2 regions of the Stappia sp. genome follow, and region 2 is predicted to be linked to the other one. Evidence: riboswitches for the same ligand, from Rfam matches in the RefSeq annotation. Region 2 holds a riboswitch; the other holds the start of a gene.
What was found. Region 2 has a riboswitch for S-adenosylmethionine ahead of ABL312_RS01425 (hypothetical protein). Riboswitches for the same ligand answer to the same signal wherever they lie in the genome.

Region 1: it holds a riboswitch for S-adenosylmethionine, as region 2 does, so the genes downstream of both, ABL312_RS02460 (O-succinylhomoserine sulfhydrylase) here and ABL312_RS01425 (hypothetical protein) in region 2, are expected to answer to the same signal.

Annotation. Positions count from the first base shown of each region.
Region 1 is NZ_CP157793.1:541,317-549,395, forward strand. It holds gene ABL312_RS02445 (YigZ family protein) at 1-523, opposite strand, end outside; gene ABL312_RS02450 (DUF2161 family putative PD-(D/E)XK-type phosphodiesterase) at 537-1,238, opposite strand; gene ABL312_RS02455 (2'-deoxycytidine 5'-triphosphate deaminase) at 1,330-2,430, opposite strand; SAM riboswitch at 2,561-2,640, shown strand; gene ABL312_RS02460 (O-succinylhomoserine sulfhydrylase) at 2,679-3,872, shown strand; gene ABL312_RS02465 (CDP-alcohol phosphatidyltransferase family protein) at 3,902-4,510, opposite strand; gene apaG (Co2+/Mg2+ efflux protein ApaG) at 4,720-5,112, shown strand; gene ABL312_RS02475 (EAL domain-containing protein) at 5,426-7,528, shown strand; gene ABL312_RS02480 (EAL domain-containing protein) at 7,600-8,079, shown strand, end outside.
Region 2 is NZ_CP157793.1:315,245-323,323, reverse strand. It holds gene ABL312_RS01450 (TadE/TadG family type IV pilus assembly protein) at 1-1,233, opposite strand, end outside; gene groES (co-chaperone GroES) at 1,509-1,796, shown strand; gene groL (chaperonin GroEL) at 1,924-3,561, shown strand; gene ABL312_RS01435 (SlyX family protein) at 3,861-4,073, shown strand; gene ABL312_RS01430 (MFS transporter) at 4,167-5,459, shown strand; SAM-I-IV-variant riboswitch at 5,506-5,651, shown strand; gene ABL312_RS01425 (hypothetical protein) at 5,707-6,135, shown strand; gene ABL312_RS01420 (acyl-CoA thioesterase) at 6,139-6,495, opposite strand; gene ABL312_RS01415 (EF-hand domain-containing protein) at 6,967-7,401, shown strand; gene ABL312_RS01410 (methyl-accepting chemotaxis protein) at 7,501-8,079, opposite strand, start outside.

The sequences.
Region 1 (8,079 bases), 230 kb from region 2:
CGAGGGTGAGCGTCACGCCGTCGGCGGTGAACTCGCGGGCGATCACCGTCAGCCCGAGGTGAGCGACGCGACCCTCAAGCTCGGCGGTGCCGGCGAAATCCGCGCTGACGCGGCGCGTCGACCGCCGCTGGAAGGGCACAAGCCGGGCGTTGGCGATCGCGGTCTGCGCGGCCCCGGAATAGGCGCGCGCCAGACCGCCGCCGCCGAGCTTCACGCCGCCGAGCTTCACGCCGCCGAAATAGCGCACGATCAGCACCGCGCAATCGACCAGATGCGCGCCCTGCAGGACTTTCAGCGTCGGCATGCCGGAGGTGCCGGCCGGCTCGCCGTCGTCCCTGGCGCTTTCCTCGATGCGGCCGTCGTCCAGAAGCCGGCGATGCGCGGTGACGATGTGATTGGCCTTGCGGTGTTGCTTGCGCAACTCCTCCAGGCGGGCGTCGAACGCGGCGAGCGGCACCAGATGCGCCAGAAACCGGGATTTCCGGTCTTCCAGATAGCCCTCGTATTCGCGGGTTATCGTCATGAGGGGCAAGGCGCTATTCCGCGTTCTTCGCCACGGCGGGCAGGGCGGCCAAGCCGGCCAAGCCGGGAAGCGCGGCGGCGCCCTTCGGGGTCAACGCATAGACGCCGCGGTCCACCCGTTCGAACCAGCCGTAATGATCGTCGGCCATCAGTCGTGTCGCGCGGGCCACGCCGGTCGCCCTGGCCACCTCCGCGCCCCGGCTGGGGCCATTCGCGTCGAGATGGGCGGCGCAGCGCAGCGCGTCCTGCCGATAGGCGGTTACCAGGGCGACCCGTGTCGAGCCCCCGGTGTTCGGGTCGCCGACCCGGCGGGCGAACTCCCTCAGCAAGCGGTCCTTGCGCGGTTTCGACTTGCGCGGGGTGAACGGGGCGGGATCCAGATGCACTTCGACCAGCGCGTCCGACAGGCGCACCGTGATCAGCCCGAGGCCAAGGCGGCGGGCGAGCTTGAGATTGTTCTTCAGGGCTGCCTGAAATCTGCGGCCCGCCAGCCGGGGGACCGCCACATAGACGGAATCGGTGATCGACTGCCGCGCGATCGCCTGATGAAAAAGACCCAAGCTGAACCCCGTTTTCAGCTCGACGATCACGGGATCCTCCGTGCCCCGGCGGGCGACGACATCGGCGGCGCCGACTTCCGCCTTCACCTCGTAGCCCTGCGCCGCGAGAAAGGCCTTGATCGGAGGATAGAGGTCTGTTTCCAGGATGTTGGCCATCGGTCAGGCTTTGTCATGGTCACGCGAAGCTGAGGGGTCGTCTCGCTGTCCGGCCCGCCGGGACCGGTGGCCGAATGCCGGATGCCTGCTATCAGACGCTTGCCCGGAAGTGTTTCGACAGTTTCAGCGCCTGGCCCTGGTAGTTGGAGCCGATGCCCTCGCCGTAGAGCGTGCGCGGGCGTTCCTGCATGTGTTCGTAAACGAGCCGGCCGACGGTCTGGCCGTGCTCGACGATGAAGGGCACCTCGTGCGAGCGCACCTCGAGCACGGCGCGCGAGCCGCCGCCGCCGATCTCGGAATGTCCGAAGCCGGGATCGAAGAAGCCCGCGTAATGCACCCGGAACTCGCCGACCAGCGGATCGAAGGGCACCATCTCGGCCGCGAAGAGCGGCGGCACATGCACCGCCTCGCGCGAGACGAGGATGTAGAACTCGTTGGGATCGAGGATGAGCGCCGCCTCGCCGCGGTTGACGATGGGCTCCCAGAAGTCGAGCGGGTCCTGCGCGGCCTTGGCGTCCATGTCGATCACGCCGGTGTGGCGCTTGCCGCGATAGCCGATCAGGCTGCCCGGCCCCTCGCCCTGAAGGTCGATGGTGAGATGCACCCCGCCGGCGATCGCCGTGTCGCCGCCGGAGACGAGTTCCTGCGCCAGATGCACGGCCTGAAGCTCGGCGTCGGGCACCGTCGGCGCGCCCTTGCGGAAGCGGATCTGCGACAGCCTGGAGCCCTCGCGCACCAGCACGGGAAAGGTGCGCGGGCTGATTTCGGCGTAGAGCGGGCCGCGATAGCCGGCCGGCACCGTGTCGAAGGCGCGGCCCTCGTCGGTGATGACGCGGGTGAAGACGTCGAGCCGTCCGGTGGAGCTCTTCGGGTTGGTGGTGGCCGACACGTCGTCCGGCAGCGCCAGCCCCTCCATCAGCGGGACGATGTAGACGCAGCCGGTTTCGAGCACCGCGCCGCGCGTCAGGTCGAAGGCGTGGAGCTTCAGCCGGTCGAGCTTGTCCATCACCTTCGCGCCCGCGCCGGGCAGAAAGCTGGCGCGCACCCGGTAGGCGAGCGGCCCGAGCCGCAGATCGAGGCTCGCGGGCTGGATCTGGTCGCCATCCGGCTGGCGAGGCGAAGTGATCGCGCCCTGCGCGAACATGGTTTCGAGCGCCTGTGCGGGAAGGATGCCCTGGTCGGTTGCGGTCATGTCGTCGCCTGTCCCCGTTTTGTGTGCCGTCCTTAGCGCAAGCGCGGTCGTTTTGCACGTCCCGGGTGGCGGCGGGGCGCGGGCGAGCGTGCCAGGCAGTTGACGCAGGGGAGGGGTTCGCCTAAGAACCTGTCCACTCCGTGGTGATTTGAGCCGGCCGGCTTGCAGCCACGTTAAACAAGTCGCTAAAAAGGCCGGGTTGCAAAAACCCCGGCCGAACGGCCGGGGTTTTTGCTTTGGAGACCACGATGACTTCGACCACTCGCCGCTGGCACCCCGAAACCGCGCTCGTTCATGGCGGCACGACGCGCTCGCCCTTCGGGGAGACCTCCGAGGCGATGTTCCTGACGCAAGGCTTCGTCTACGACAGCGCGGAAGCGGCGGAAGCCCGCTTCAACGGCGACGATCCGGGCTTCGTCTACTCGCGCTATGCCAATCCGACGGTGGCCATGTTCGAGGCCCGCATCGCCGAACTGGAAGGCGCGGAGGCCGCACGCGGCACGGCAAGCGGCATGGCGGCGGTCAATCTGGCGCTGATGGCCTGCTGCAAGGCCGGCGATCACGTCGTCGCGGCCAAGGCGCTGTTCGGCTCCTGCCGCTACATCGTGGAAACGCTGCTGCCGCGCATGGGCGTTGCCTCGACGCTGGTCGACGGCACAGATCTCGACCAGTGGCGCGCCGCGATCCGGCCCGAGACGGTCGCCTGTTTCCTGGAAAGCCCGACCAATCCGACGTTGGAGGTGATCGATATCGCGGCGGTGGCGGAGATGGCGCACAAGGTCGGCGCGCGGCTCATCGTCGATAATGTCTTCGCAACGCCGCTGTGGCAGTCGCCGCTGGACCTGGGCGCGGATGTGGTCGTCTATTCCGCCACCAAGCACATCGACGGGCAGGGCCGCTGTCTGGGCGGTGCCGTGCTTTCGGATGCGGAGTGGATCGCCGACGAGGTGATGCCGCTCATCAAGCACACCGGCCCGGCGATGAGCCCGTTCAACGCCTGGGTCCTGCTGAAGGGGCTGGAGACGCTGCCCTTGCGCGTCACCCGCCAGACGGAAACGGCGGCCGTACTCGCCGACCGCATCGCCGACCATCCGGCGGTCGCGCGGCTGATCTATCCCGGCCGCGCCGACCATCCGCAGGCGGACCTCGCCCGGCGGCAGATGAAGGCCGGTTCGACGATGCTGGCCTTCGAGGTCGCGGGTGGCAAGCAGGCGGCCTTCCGCTTCGCCAATGCGCTTGAGATCGTCAAGCTCTCCAACAATCTCGGCGACGCCAAGAGCCTGGTGACCCATCCGGCGACGACGACGCACCAGAGCCTGAAGGAAGAGGCGCGCGCCGAACTGGGCATCACCGACGGGCTGCTCCGGCTGTCGGTCGGGCTGGAAAACGCCGAGGATCTGGCCACGGACATTCTGGCGGCCCTCGACGCCGCGCGGGACTGATCCCGACCGGGCGCGGTCGGGCGCAGGTGTCATTCGCGCAGCATTCGCGCGACCAGGATCACCCGCGCGCTCGCCGAGACGACGCAGACGGCGGCGAAGCTCCAGGCGATCGCCGCGAAGGCTGTCGGAAACAGGCACATGGCCAGGAAGACGGCGATGGTCTCCGCGCCTTCGGCGAGGCCGCCGAGGTAATAGAGCGACTTCTGGCCCTGAATGTCGGTGGTCATGCCGCGTTTCGCCGCCATGACCGAGAAGCCGAGGAAGCTCGCGCCGTTCATGTAGAAGCTGAGCAGAAGGGCGCTCGCGGCCAGCGCGTTGGTGGACGTATCGGCGAGCGCGAAGGCAAACGGCACCGCGCCGTAGAAGAAGAAGTCGAGCACGATGTCGAGATAGCCGCCGCGGTCGGTCTTGTGGCTGGCGCGCGCGACCGCGCCGTCGAGCCCGTCCGCCAGCCGGTTGACGAGGATCAGAACCACGGCGAGGCCCGGGTGGCCGAGCGCGATGGCGAGCGCGCCGGCGAGCCCGACGCCGAAGCCGGCGAGCGTGATCGCGTCGGCCGTGACCCCGCGCGCGGCAAGCTGCCGCCCGGCGGCGTCGAGGGGCGGATCGATCAGACGGCGCAGGCGCGTATCGAACATGGCGGTCCCGGATCATCAAGCGGCGCAGAGGTTGCGTCTGGATGGACCGGACGGGCCCCGCGCGCAAGTCGCATCCGCTCACGCTCGCGTCATCGCCGCCTCTTCCGGACCCCGTCGACGCGGCGCGCAAGGCTGGAAACCGGCCGCCGTCGCGCTATGCTCGTGAGGCGCCCTCTGGCGCGCGTCACGCGAGACGGGAGAGGAAATGCATGTATCGCGCCCTCACGCACGGTATTCAGGTGACGGTCGAGCCGTTCTATCTGGCGGAGGAATCCGACCCGCAGGCCAACCAGTTCCTCTGGGCCTACACCGTGGAGATCGTCAATCTGGGACAGGAGACCGTGCGCCTGCGCGCGCGTCACTGGCGGATCGTCGATGCGCTGGGCCGCGAGGAAGAGGTGCGTGGCCTCGGTGTCGTCGGCGAACAGCCGGTGCTCGCGCCTGGCGAGCGCTTCGAATACACCTCCGGATGTCCCTTGCGCACGCCGTCCGGCATGATGCGCGGAACCTATGAGATGGAAGACCTCGAAGGTGGCCGCTTCGACATTGCGATCCCCGCCTTCTCGCTCGACATTCCCGGCGAGCAGCGCAGCATCAACTGAGCGGCCTTGATCCTGGTCTGCGTGAAAAAGGCATTCATGTGCGCGCACGCATGGCCCGAGTGCGGCGGCGTCCCGCCGTCTCTGGATTGTACTTCGATCTGTCGAATTGCAATAAATAGTTGTGTTCTGCGGTCTGTGTTCTCCCGCCGACAAGACCATGAAGAGCCGCTGCGGGGCGTGTCGAAATCCTGAAGTGTCCTGAAAAAATATATGATCGAATCGCACTTCTTTTCTGCTATCTTAATACTTCAAATCACAGACTGCCTTGAGGGGCTGGGAGACGGCCGTAGAGGGTCTGAAGGGGCGAACCGTCGTGGCATCGAACCGCAACGCTGTCGATTTGTTGAATGGCTATCCCGCTGACCCTCTCGCTTTCCTGAACGATGCCTTCCGCACGGCCTTCTACACCTCGCCCGTGCGCTCGCTGTTCTACGACAGCGACTACGTGATCCGGGGCATCAACGATGCCTTTCTGGCGCATGAGGGGTTCGACCGCGCCGAGGTGCTCGGGCGCACCATGGCGAGTGTCTTCGGCGAGGCGCTCTTCGAGTATCGAAAGCCCGCGCTTGAGGCGGCGCTGGCCGGCGAGCGGCAATGTTTCGTCGAGTGGGGCATGCGCCGTTCGACGCGCGATCTTCTGATCCGCCTCACGCTGGAGCCGATCCGCAGCGAGGACGGCCTCATTTGCGGCATCCTTCTCCTGATGGAGGACACGACCACCCTTTACGAGCTCGAGACCCGGGTCTCCATGCACGAGGAGGTCGTGCGCCAGTCGAGCGAGGCGATGGCGGTCGTCAGCACCGATTTTCGCATCCTGATGTCGAACCGGGCGAACGCCGAAACCTGGGGCCTGACCGCGCAGGAGATCATCGGGCGGCACGTGCGCGACGTGATCGGCGAGGAGAACTTCCGCAACCGGGCCGAGCCGAACCTGTCCCGCGTGTTCGCCGGCGAGCGGGTCGAATACGACTTCCGCCTCGAGGCCGAGGATGGCAGCGTCGCCTTCTACGAACTGACCTGCGTGCCCTTTCGTGGCGAGGACGGCGTGATCACCGGGGCCGCGATCACCCGCCGCGATGTCACCAAGGCGGCGCTGATGCGCGAGGAGCTGGAGCGCCGCGCCCGCCAGGACACGCTGACCGGCCTCGCCAATCGATATGCGCTGGAAGAAGAATTGCAGGCGCGGATCGCCAAATGCGCGCGCACCGGGTGCGAAACCGATGCATGCCTGTCGGCTTTCATGCTGGTGGATCTCGATGGCTTCAAGGTCGTGAACGATCTCGCCGGCCACAGCGCCGGCGACGCCCTGCTGAAGCAGGTGGCCGGGCTGCTGCGCTCGATGTCGAGCGGCGCCCATATCGCGCGGCTGGGGGGCGACGAATTCGCCATCGTGCTGTCGGGGGCGGCGGCGCGCGCCGGCGAGCTGCTGGCCGACCGCATCATCGCGACGCTTGAGACCACCGGCTTCGACTGGGAAGGCGCGCGCTACGCGATCCGTGCCAGCATCGGCCTCGCCTATCTCGACAAGGACGTGTTCGAGACCGCGATGCCCACAGTCTACGACGTCATCAACTGGGCCGACCGGGCATGCCGTCTCGCCAAGGAAAAGGGCGGGTCGCGGATTTCCGTGTATCATCCGGGCGATACGGAGATCCAGGCGCGGTTCGAGGAAGTCGGCAATCTGCGCATCGTGCAGGACGCGCTGGCGAACGGTCGCTTCGAACTCTATGCGATGCCCATTGCGGCCATCGACGGTGTGAGCGGCAGCTACCACGAGGTTCTGCTGCGCGTGATCGGCCCCGACGGCCGGGCGTTTCCGCCGGGCGCCTTCATCGCCGCGGCGGAGCGCCACCAGATGATGACGAGGGTCGACCGCTGGGTCGTGCGCCATGTTCTGGAGCGCATGGCGGAGGCCGACGACCGGGTCTTCCTCACGGTCAATCTGTCGGGCCAGTCCGTCGGCGACTCCGAGTTTCGCGATTTCCTGCTCGCCGAGCTCGACCGTCATCCGACCCTGCACGGACGGCTCGCCTTCGAGATCACGGAAACCTCGGCGGTGCGCTCCATGGAGACCGCCCAGGATCTGATCGCGGCACTGAAGTCGCGCGACTGCGGCATCATCCTGGACGATTTCGGCTCGGGCCTGTCGTCCTTCGGCTATCTCCGTCACTTCGACGTCGACATGCTGAAGATCGACGGCAACATCATCGGCGACGTGGCCAACGATCCGGTTCAGCAGACCATCGTGGCGGGCATCGTGGCGGTGGCGGCGGCCATGCAGGTGCGCGTGGTCGCGGAGTTCGTGGAGGATGCGCGGACGCTGGAAACCCTGCAGGACCTCGGCGTCAGCCTCGTTCAGGGCTATCACGTGGGCAAGCCCGCGCCCTGGGACATGGTCATCGGTCCGCGCGCATGACGCCTGGGGTGGGGCGACATCGGGCACAGGCGCCGGCCGGTTCTTCCGCATCACCTGCGGTCGGCGACTGGATGCTGCCGTTGCCGCGCGAGACGGTGCAGGCGGCGATCATCGACCTCAACCGCGCCGGCGTCTTCGTCTGCGACCGCGACTACCGTATCGGCGAGGTCGATGCGGCCTTCCTCGAGATGGAGGGGCTGACGCGGGCGCAGGTGATCGGCAAGCACGTGGCGGATATCCTCGGGGACCGTGTGTTCGCGCTGCGAAAGCCGGTGCTGGACGCGGCCTTCGAGGGGCGTCCGGCCCGTCTGCATGCCGCCGGCGCGCGCGACCGGACGCGGGGCAAGACGCTGGAGGTGCTGCTGCAGCCCGTCCACGACGAGGCCGGCGCTGTCGCCTGCGTGATCTCCAGCGTGCGCGACGTGACGCCCTTTCAGAAAATGCGCGAGCGTCTGTCCATGCACGAGGAGATCGTGCGCCAGACGACCGACCGCATTTCCGTCGTCGGCACCGATTTCCGCTACAAGATGACGAATGCCGCCAATGCGGCC
Region 2 (8,079 bases):
CACGACGCGCCCGCTCGTGAAAGGCGGGGTCGGCGACAGCATCCGCCAGCCCCACATCACGCCCTGGTGGATGTTGGTGCTGCCGTTCGCCTGCATCCGCTTCAGGTCGTTGAGGATCGCGTTCTTGTTGATCGTGAGGTCGGTCACCGGGCGGGTGCGGCAGTTGTAGTTCGGTCCCTTCGTGTAGCTGTTGCCGAAGGACCTGTTCTGATTGCGGTACTTGCACATGCGCTCCTGCGCATATTCCCAGAGCGGCAGGCCGAGCTTGCGGGCCTCCTGCCAGATGTTCTTGTCGCAGCCGCCGGAATAGTCGCGGATGTAATCGTTCTGGTGGCGATCCCAGCCGCGGGTGAACTGGCCGTCCGGCTCGTCGGGCGCAAACATCGGCACGAAGAGGGTGGCCGGCTTGCGCCGGTCGGGCACCTCGTCGGTCACGTCATAGGGAACGGGGCGGGATTCCACGCAGCCGAGCCACGGCGTGCGGTTGAGCTGCTTGAACAGGGTGAAGCGGCTCGGCCTGCCGTTGTAGAAGTACTGGCTCTCGAATTCGTCCGGGTCCGGCGTGCCGTCGGCCCGGGTCTCGAAATTGATCCAGTGGATGGGCGACAGTCCCTCGCGATCCATCCAGGGTTCGTTCTCCTTGTCACCGCCGATGTTGACGAAGGAGGTGAAGGGCACCAGGCCGATCTTGACCCGGTCCTTCTTGTCGCCGTTGTCGTTGAGCGCGAACAGCGTCTCGGCGAAGTCCTCGGAGGCGGTCTTGAGCGTCCTGAGCTTGCTGCCGCCCATCGAGCCGGAATTGTCGAGCACCATCACGACATCGAAGGTGCTCTTGCCGATCACCGTCTGGGACTGCACGCCGACGTCGAGCGTTTCCTTGCCCAGCACCCCGCCGAACATGGTGCCGACGCCCTGCGTCGCCTTGACCGTCACCGTGCCCTTTGACACCGAGACGTCGAGATCGACGTCGCCGCCCTTGTAGATCGCCCCGAAATAGGCTTCCGCATTGGCCTTGACCTTGGCCTCCGACAGTCCGTCGCTGTCGTAATTGGCGGCCAGCGCCGTCGCGTCCACCGCCGCCTGGAGGCTGGACTTGACGTTGTGCGCGCGCAGGAAATCGACGCCCGCGCCGATGATCAGCACCACCAGCCCCGCGACGATGGCAAAGATCACCACGATGCCGCCGCGCCGGTCGCGCCAGAACTGCCGAAAGGGATTGCGCACTTTTGTCATGCGCAAAGGATACGAGGGACCTCTTACGAAGAGGTTGACCGACGCATGCGCATTGCGAATGCGCGGCGCCCTTCGCGCCGCGGCAGGCGCAGTTTGCCGAGGTCGAAAAATCTCGCGCGAAGATCATTGACAGCGATTTGGGCGCATCCTACATCAGGCGCGCTGTTAGCACTCTCATTCAAGGAGTGCCAACGTGGTCTGCGTTCGCTCCCGCACGGCGCGTGTCCGGCGGGCAGGAGGAGTACCACGCTGGCCAGAAAAGGAAAGAGCACGACATGAAGTTCCGCCCTTTGCATGATCGCGTCGTGGTCCGCCGCGTCGAGTCCGAGGAAAAGACCGCCGGTGGCATCATCATCCCCGACACCGCCAAGGAAAAGCCGCAGGAAGGCGAAGTCGTCGCCGTCGGCCCCGGCGCGCGCAAGGACAACGGCGAGCTGATCACCCTCGACGTCAAGTCCGGCGACCGCGTGCTGTTTGGCAAGTGGTCCGGCACCGAGGTCAAGATCGACGGTGAAGACCTTCTGATCATGAAGGAAAGCGACATCATGGGCGTGGTGGGCTAAGCCGCACCCCGTCTTTCCCCCGCCCGGGCGCGACACCGCGCCGCCCGGCGCCCGCAGGGCGCCGCAGCACGCGGCAAGCGTCGTTTCGCGCCGGACGGATCCCAGACTTATCAGGAGAGTAACGAAAATGGCTGCCAAGGAAGTCAAGTTTTCCGCCGATGCCCGCGAGCGCATGCTCAAGGGCGTCGACACGCTCGCCAACGCGGTGAAGGTCACGCTCGGCCCGAAGGGTCGCAACGTCGTGCTCGACAAGGCCTTCGGTGCCCCGCGCATCACCAAGGACGGCGTGTCGGTCGCCAAGGAAATCGAGCTTGAGGACAAGTTCGAGAACATGGGCGCGCAGATGGTGCGCGAAGTCGCCTCCAAGACGAACGACGTCGCGGGCGACGGCACCACCACCGCGACCGTGCTGGCCCAGGCGATCGTCAAGGAAGGCGCCAAGGCCGTGGCCGCCGGCATGAACCCGATGGACCTGAAGCGCGGCGTCGATCTCGCCGCCCAGGCCGCGGTGAAGGATCTGGAGGCCCGCTCCAAGACCATCACCACCTCCGACGAGGTTGCCCAGGTCGGCACCATCTCGGCCAACGGCGACAAGCAGGTCGGCGACGACATCGCCAAGGCGATGCAGAAGGTCGGCAACGAGGGTGTGATCACCGTCGAGGAAGCCAAGTCGCTCGAGACCGAGCTCGAGGTCGTCGAGGGCATGCAGTTCGACCGCGGTTACCTGTCGCCGTACTTCGTGACCAACGCCGAGAAGATGATCGCGGATCTGGAGAAGCCCTACATTCTCCTGCACGAGAAGAAGCTCTCCAACCTGCAGGCCATGCTGCCGATCCTGGAGTCGGTCGTGCAGTCCAGCCGTCCGCTGCTCATCATCGCCGAGGACGTCGAGGGCGAGGCGCTCGCCACCCTCGTGGTCAACAAGCTGCGTGGCGGCCTGAAGATCGCCGCCGTCAAGGCTCCGGGCTTCGGTGACCGCCGCAAGGCCATGCTCGAGGACATCGCCGTCCTGACCGGCGGCACGGTGATTTCCGAGGATCTCGGCATCAAGCTCGAGAACGTGACGCTCGACATGCTCGGCACCGCCGAGAAGGTCGAGATCACCAAGGAGACCACGACCATCGTCGATGGCGCCGGCGCCAAGGAAGACATCGAGGGCCGCGTCGCGCAGATCAAGGCGCAGATCGAGGAGACCACCTCGGACTACGACCGCGAGAAGCTCCAGGAGCGCCTGGCCAAGCTCGCCGGCGGCGTCGCGGTGATCCGCGTCGGCGGCGCGACCGAGGTCGAGGTGAAGGAGAAGAAGGACCGCGTCGACGACGCCCTCAACGCGACCCGCGCGGCCGTGGAGGAAGGCATCGTCCCGGGCGGCGGCACCGCGCTTCTGCGCGCCAAGAAGGCCGTCGAGGGCCTCACCTCCGACAACCCGGACATCATGGCCGGCATCAAGATCGTGCTGCGCGCGCTTGAGGCCCCGATCCGCCAGATCGCCGAGAACGCCGGCGTGGAAGGCTCGATCGTGGTCGGCAAGATCCTCGAGAACCCGGACGAGAACTTCGGCTTCAACGCGCAGAGCGAAGAGTACGTCGACATGATCGCGGCCGGCATCATCGACCCGACCAAAGTCGTGCGCACCGCGCTCCAGGATGCGGCCTCCGTCGCCGGCCTGCTCATCACCACCGAAGCGATGGTGGCCGAGCTGCCGAAGAAGGATGGCGGCGCGCCGGCGATGCCGGGCGGCGGCATGGGCGGCATGGACTTCTAAGAAGTCCATCGGAACCGCCCATTGCTCCAGATGCTGAAACCGGCAACAGCCGGTTTCAGCTATGCCAGGTCGAAACCGGCAACAGCCGGTTTCGAGGGCGGCAGGGACTTCTGAGAAGTCCATCGGAACCGACATTTGCGGAAAGGGCGGCCTGCTGGCCGCCCTTTCTCGTTTTGCCGGGCAAATCCCCTCGCCGGGCGGGGCAAACCTTGACCGGCACCGTAGGCAAAGCAGTGCGAACCGGCCTATGGTTCCGATGGATCGCGACGGCCCACTCCCTTTTCGAAGACACCTGCACCATGACCAGCGACACCGACGCCCGCCTCGAAAAACTCGAAACCGATCTCGCCCATGCCCAGCTCGCCATCGACGAGTTGAACGATGTGGTGACGCGGCAAGCCGGGCAGATCGATCTGCTCACCCGCAAGCTCGCCGCGCTCGAAGACCACATGGACGAGCTGGAGGACGCCAGCGCGCGCAATGCGCCCGGCGTCAAGCCACCGCATTACTGACCCGCCGCAAGGAGCTTCCGCGCGGGGCCTCCACGCGCAAACCATGACACCGACGGTTGACGCGGGCGCCGTCGCCGCGCCATCAACGAGCCGATGACCCAGTTCCTGCCCATCGCCGCGCTTCTGGCCGGCTCCGCCCTCCTTCTGCTCGCCGGCGGGCTGCACGGCCTTTTGCTGCCGCTGCGCGGCTCCATCGAGGGCTTTTCGGACACCGCCCTCGGCCTGCTGGGAACGGGCTGGGCAATCGGCTATGTCGCCGGCTGCCTGCTGACGCCGCATGTGGTGAAGCGCGTCGGCCACATCCGCACCTTCGGCGTGTTCTGCTCCACCGCCGGGATCGTCGTCCTGCTCAACCTGCTGATCCTGCATCCGGCCGGCTGGGTGCCGCTCAGGGCGCTGTCGGGATTCTGTTTCGCCGGCGCGGCGATGGTGGTGGAAAGCTGGCTCAACGAACGCGCCACCACCAACACGCGCGGACGGATCTTCGGCCTCTACACGATGATCAATCTGGCCGCGACGACCATCGGCCAGATGCTGCTGACGCTCGGCGATCCGGCGGGCTTCGTGTTCTTCGTGGTCGGCTCGATCGTCTATTCGCTGGCGCTTCTGCCGACCGCCCTGTCGACGGCCGCCGCCCCCGCCCCGCTCGCGCAGGCCGAGCTCGACATCACCGCGCTCTGGCGCAACTCGCCGGTGGCGGTGATCAGCATCTTCCTCGTCGGCGTATCGAACAGCGCCTTCGGCACGCTCGGCGCGGTCTACGGGCGGCAGATCGGCCTGTCGGTGACCAGCATCGCCACCATGATGTCGGCCGCGCTGCTCGCCGGCGCGCTGATCCAGATCCCCGTGGGTCTGCTCTCCGACCGCATGGACCGGCGCTATGTGCTGATCGCCATCGCGGCGCTCGCCTGCGCCATCGGCGGCATGCTCGCGGCCGGCGGGCTGCTGCCGCCCGGCCTCGTCATCGCTCTTGTCTCCGCCTTCGGCGGCATGATCTACGCCATGTATCCGGTGATCGTCGCGCATGCGAGCGACCACGCCGCGCCCGGCGATTTCCTCAAGGTGAGCGGCGGCCTGCTGCTGATGTTCGGCATCGGCTCGGTCATCGGCCCGCTCGCCGCCGCGCTGGTGATGAGCGTGACGACCCCGCAGGGCCTGTTCGCGGTTACCTCCGTTGCCCATGGGGCGCTGTTGCTGTTCGCCCTGTGGCGGATCACACGGCGCGAGGCCATCGCGCCGGCGGACCGCGAGGACTTCGTGGCGATGGCCTCGGCGGCCCGTTTCGCAACGCCCGAGACCATGGCGCTGGACCCCCGCGCGGAAGCCGACACCACGGACCCGAGTGAGCCGCCGGCCGAGGACCTGGACGACGATCCGCGCAGCTGACCCGCGACAAACGTCTTGCACGGGCCGGCCGGCCATGGCACAACCCATCCGTCATCAAGAGAAGGGCTGGCGCCCTCGCCAACCTGCCCGCCGGGCAAGGTGGTTTCCCTGACGGACGGACGCAACGGATCGTTCCGATTGCGCACCGCTCACGGGGATGTGGCCGCATCTGCGGCAACGAAGCGGCTTCGAGACGATCCCCGCAAACGCGCCAGTCCTCCTCGGGAAACCGAAGGAGGATTTTTTAATGGTCACCCCCGCCGCGTCCCCAGCCGCGTCCCTCACACCGTCCTCCGCCTCGTCCGAAAGCCGCGCTGCCGACGGTTGTCCTGAGCCGCAGGGGCAGCGCCGCGAACGCGAGCCGGCACGCATCCTCCCGGCGCAAGGGCGCGCAGGCCCCACGCTGGCGGAACTGCGGGTGCTGGCGCTTGGAATGCGAATGACCGGACTCGCCGCCTCGGCTTTGCGCGAAACCGGGACTGCTCAGACCGGCAGGCTCTCCGCCGCGCAACGCTCCGCCCGACTGGCCGCCCAGTTGCGCCTGTGGGCAAGCGGCTGCCGAAAGGCGATCGACGAGCCGCTGCTGCGCGACATCGCCGCCCGGCACCCGGCGCAGGCCCTCGCGCTCTTCACCCGGTCCCGGAACGCGGCAAGACCACGTTCCGCCCGGCGTTGAGCCTCAGCCGGAGAGCAAGGCCATCTCCGGCACGGGACGCGGGCGCCCCTCGTCATCGACGGCAACGAAGGTGAAGGTGGCATCCGTCACCTTCTCGCGCCGGCCGATATTCTGGCGCAGCGCCCAGGCCTCGATCGCCACCTTCAGCGAGGTCCGGCCGACGCTGCCGATCGCGCAATAGACGCAGAGCACGTCGCCCACCTTGACCGGGCGGATGAAGGTCATCCGCTCGACGGAAATCGTGACAACGCGCCCGGCGGCGCGCTGGCCGGCGGCGATCCCGCCCGCCAGATCCATCTGCGACAGCACCCATCCACCGAAGATGTCCCCGGCCGCATTGGTGTCGGCCGGCATGGCCATGGTGCGCAGCGTCAGCTCGCCGACCGGCGCCTGCGTCTCGATCTCCTCACTCACCCGACGTCCTTTCCCAGAGCATTTCTCGTGAATGCTGAATCACTCGAAATGCTCCATGTCTCTGTTTTTCCGCAATTTCGCGAGCGCGAAAGTCTCCGACTTTGCTGAAATTGCTCCAGGGCCGCCCGCATCGGGCGACCTGCGGTTCCTGTGAGCAAACCCTACCGACGGTCGCGCCGCTTGCCAACGCTTCGGCCCGGGCCGCCGGGGCCGCTCACAACATTCACATCTTGATATCTATCAATGCAGTCGGGCCCACGTCCGACACACTGGTGCCTGTCCCACAATCGCGCGGAGGCTCTCATGTGTATGCCCCTCAAATTCTTCTTTTCACTTGCGCTTTGTGCCGGCGTCCTCGCCGTCGCTCCCCTCCCCGCGGCCGCGCAGACGCCGGGCCAGGGGATGCAGGGGCAGGGAATGCAAGGCTGGGGCCAAGGTCAGGGCCAGGGTCGCGGCATGGGGGCCGGCATGGGAATGCGCGGCGACGGCGGCGCCATGCAGCGCTTCGCGATCCTCGACGCCAACGACGACGGACGCATCAGCGACGACGAGGCCGCGGCCCAGCGCGAGGCCGTCTTCTACGCCATGGACGCCGACGGCGACGGCAGCCTCACGCAAGAGGAATACATGGACGTGCGCATGGGGCCGGGTCAGGGCCGCAATCCGGAGCGCATGCAGGCGCGCCAGGAGGCCAAGGCCGCCCGCTTCGCCCCGATGGACGCCAATGGCGACGGATCGGTGTCGAAGGCGGAATGGATGGCCGCCGGCGAAGAACGCTACCGGGCCTCGGACACCAACTCCGACGGCGTCGTCACGCCCTGGGAGTTCCGTGCCCAGCACCGGCTGCGCTGATCCGCACCAACCCGGCTGCAGAGATGCAGACATGAAAACGGCGGGACACAGGTCCCGCCGTTCGCTTTCGTCTCTCGGGCCTGGAAGTGCCGCGCCGGGTCAGGCGGCAGCGACCTCGCCCAGGAACCGGTCGATTTCGGCCTTGAGGGCGTCGGTGTTCTGGCTCATGGCGCCGGAGGCGTCGAGCACGGTGTCGGCGGCGGAGCTGGTGCGCTCGACCGTCTCGGCCAGACGCTCCATGTTGCCGGTCACCGCGCTGGTGCCCTGGGCGGCCTGCTGGACCGAGCGCGAGATGTCGCTGGTCGCCGCCCCCTGCTGCTCGACGGCCGAGGCGATCGAGGTGGTGTAGCCGTTCACCTCCTGCATGATCTGCGCGATCTCGCCGATCGCCGTCACCGCCTCGCCGGTCGAGCCCTGGATCGCGCCGATCTGCGCGCTGATCTCTTCCGTCGCCTTCGACGTCTGGGTGGCGAGTTCCTTGACCTCCGCCGCGACGACCGCGAAGCCCTTGCCGGCTTCCCCGGCGCGCGCCGCCTCGATGGTGGCGTTGAGCGCCAGCAGGTTGGTCTGCTCGGCGATGTCGGTGATCAGCTTGACCACCTCGCCGATCTTGCTCGCTGCCTCGGCGAGGCCGGCGATCTTCTCGTTGGTGGCATGGGTGCCCTCGGTCGCCTGCGC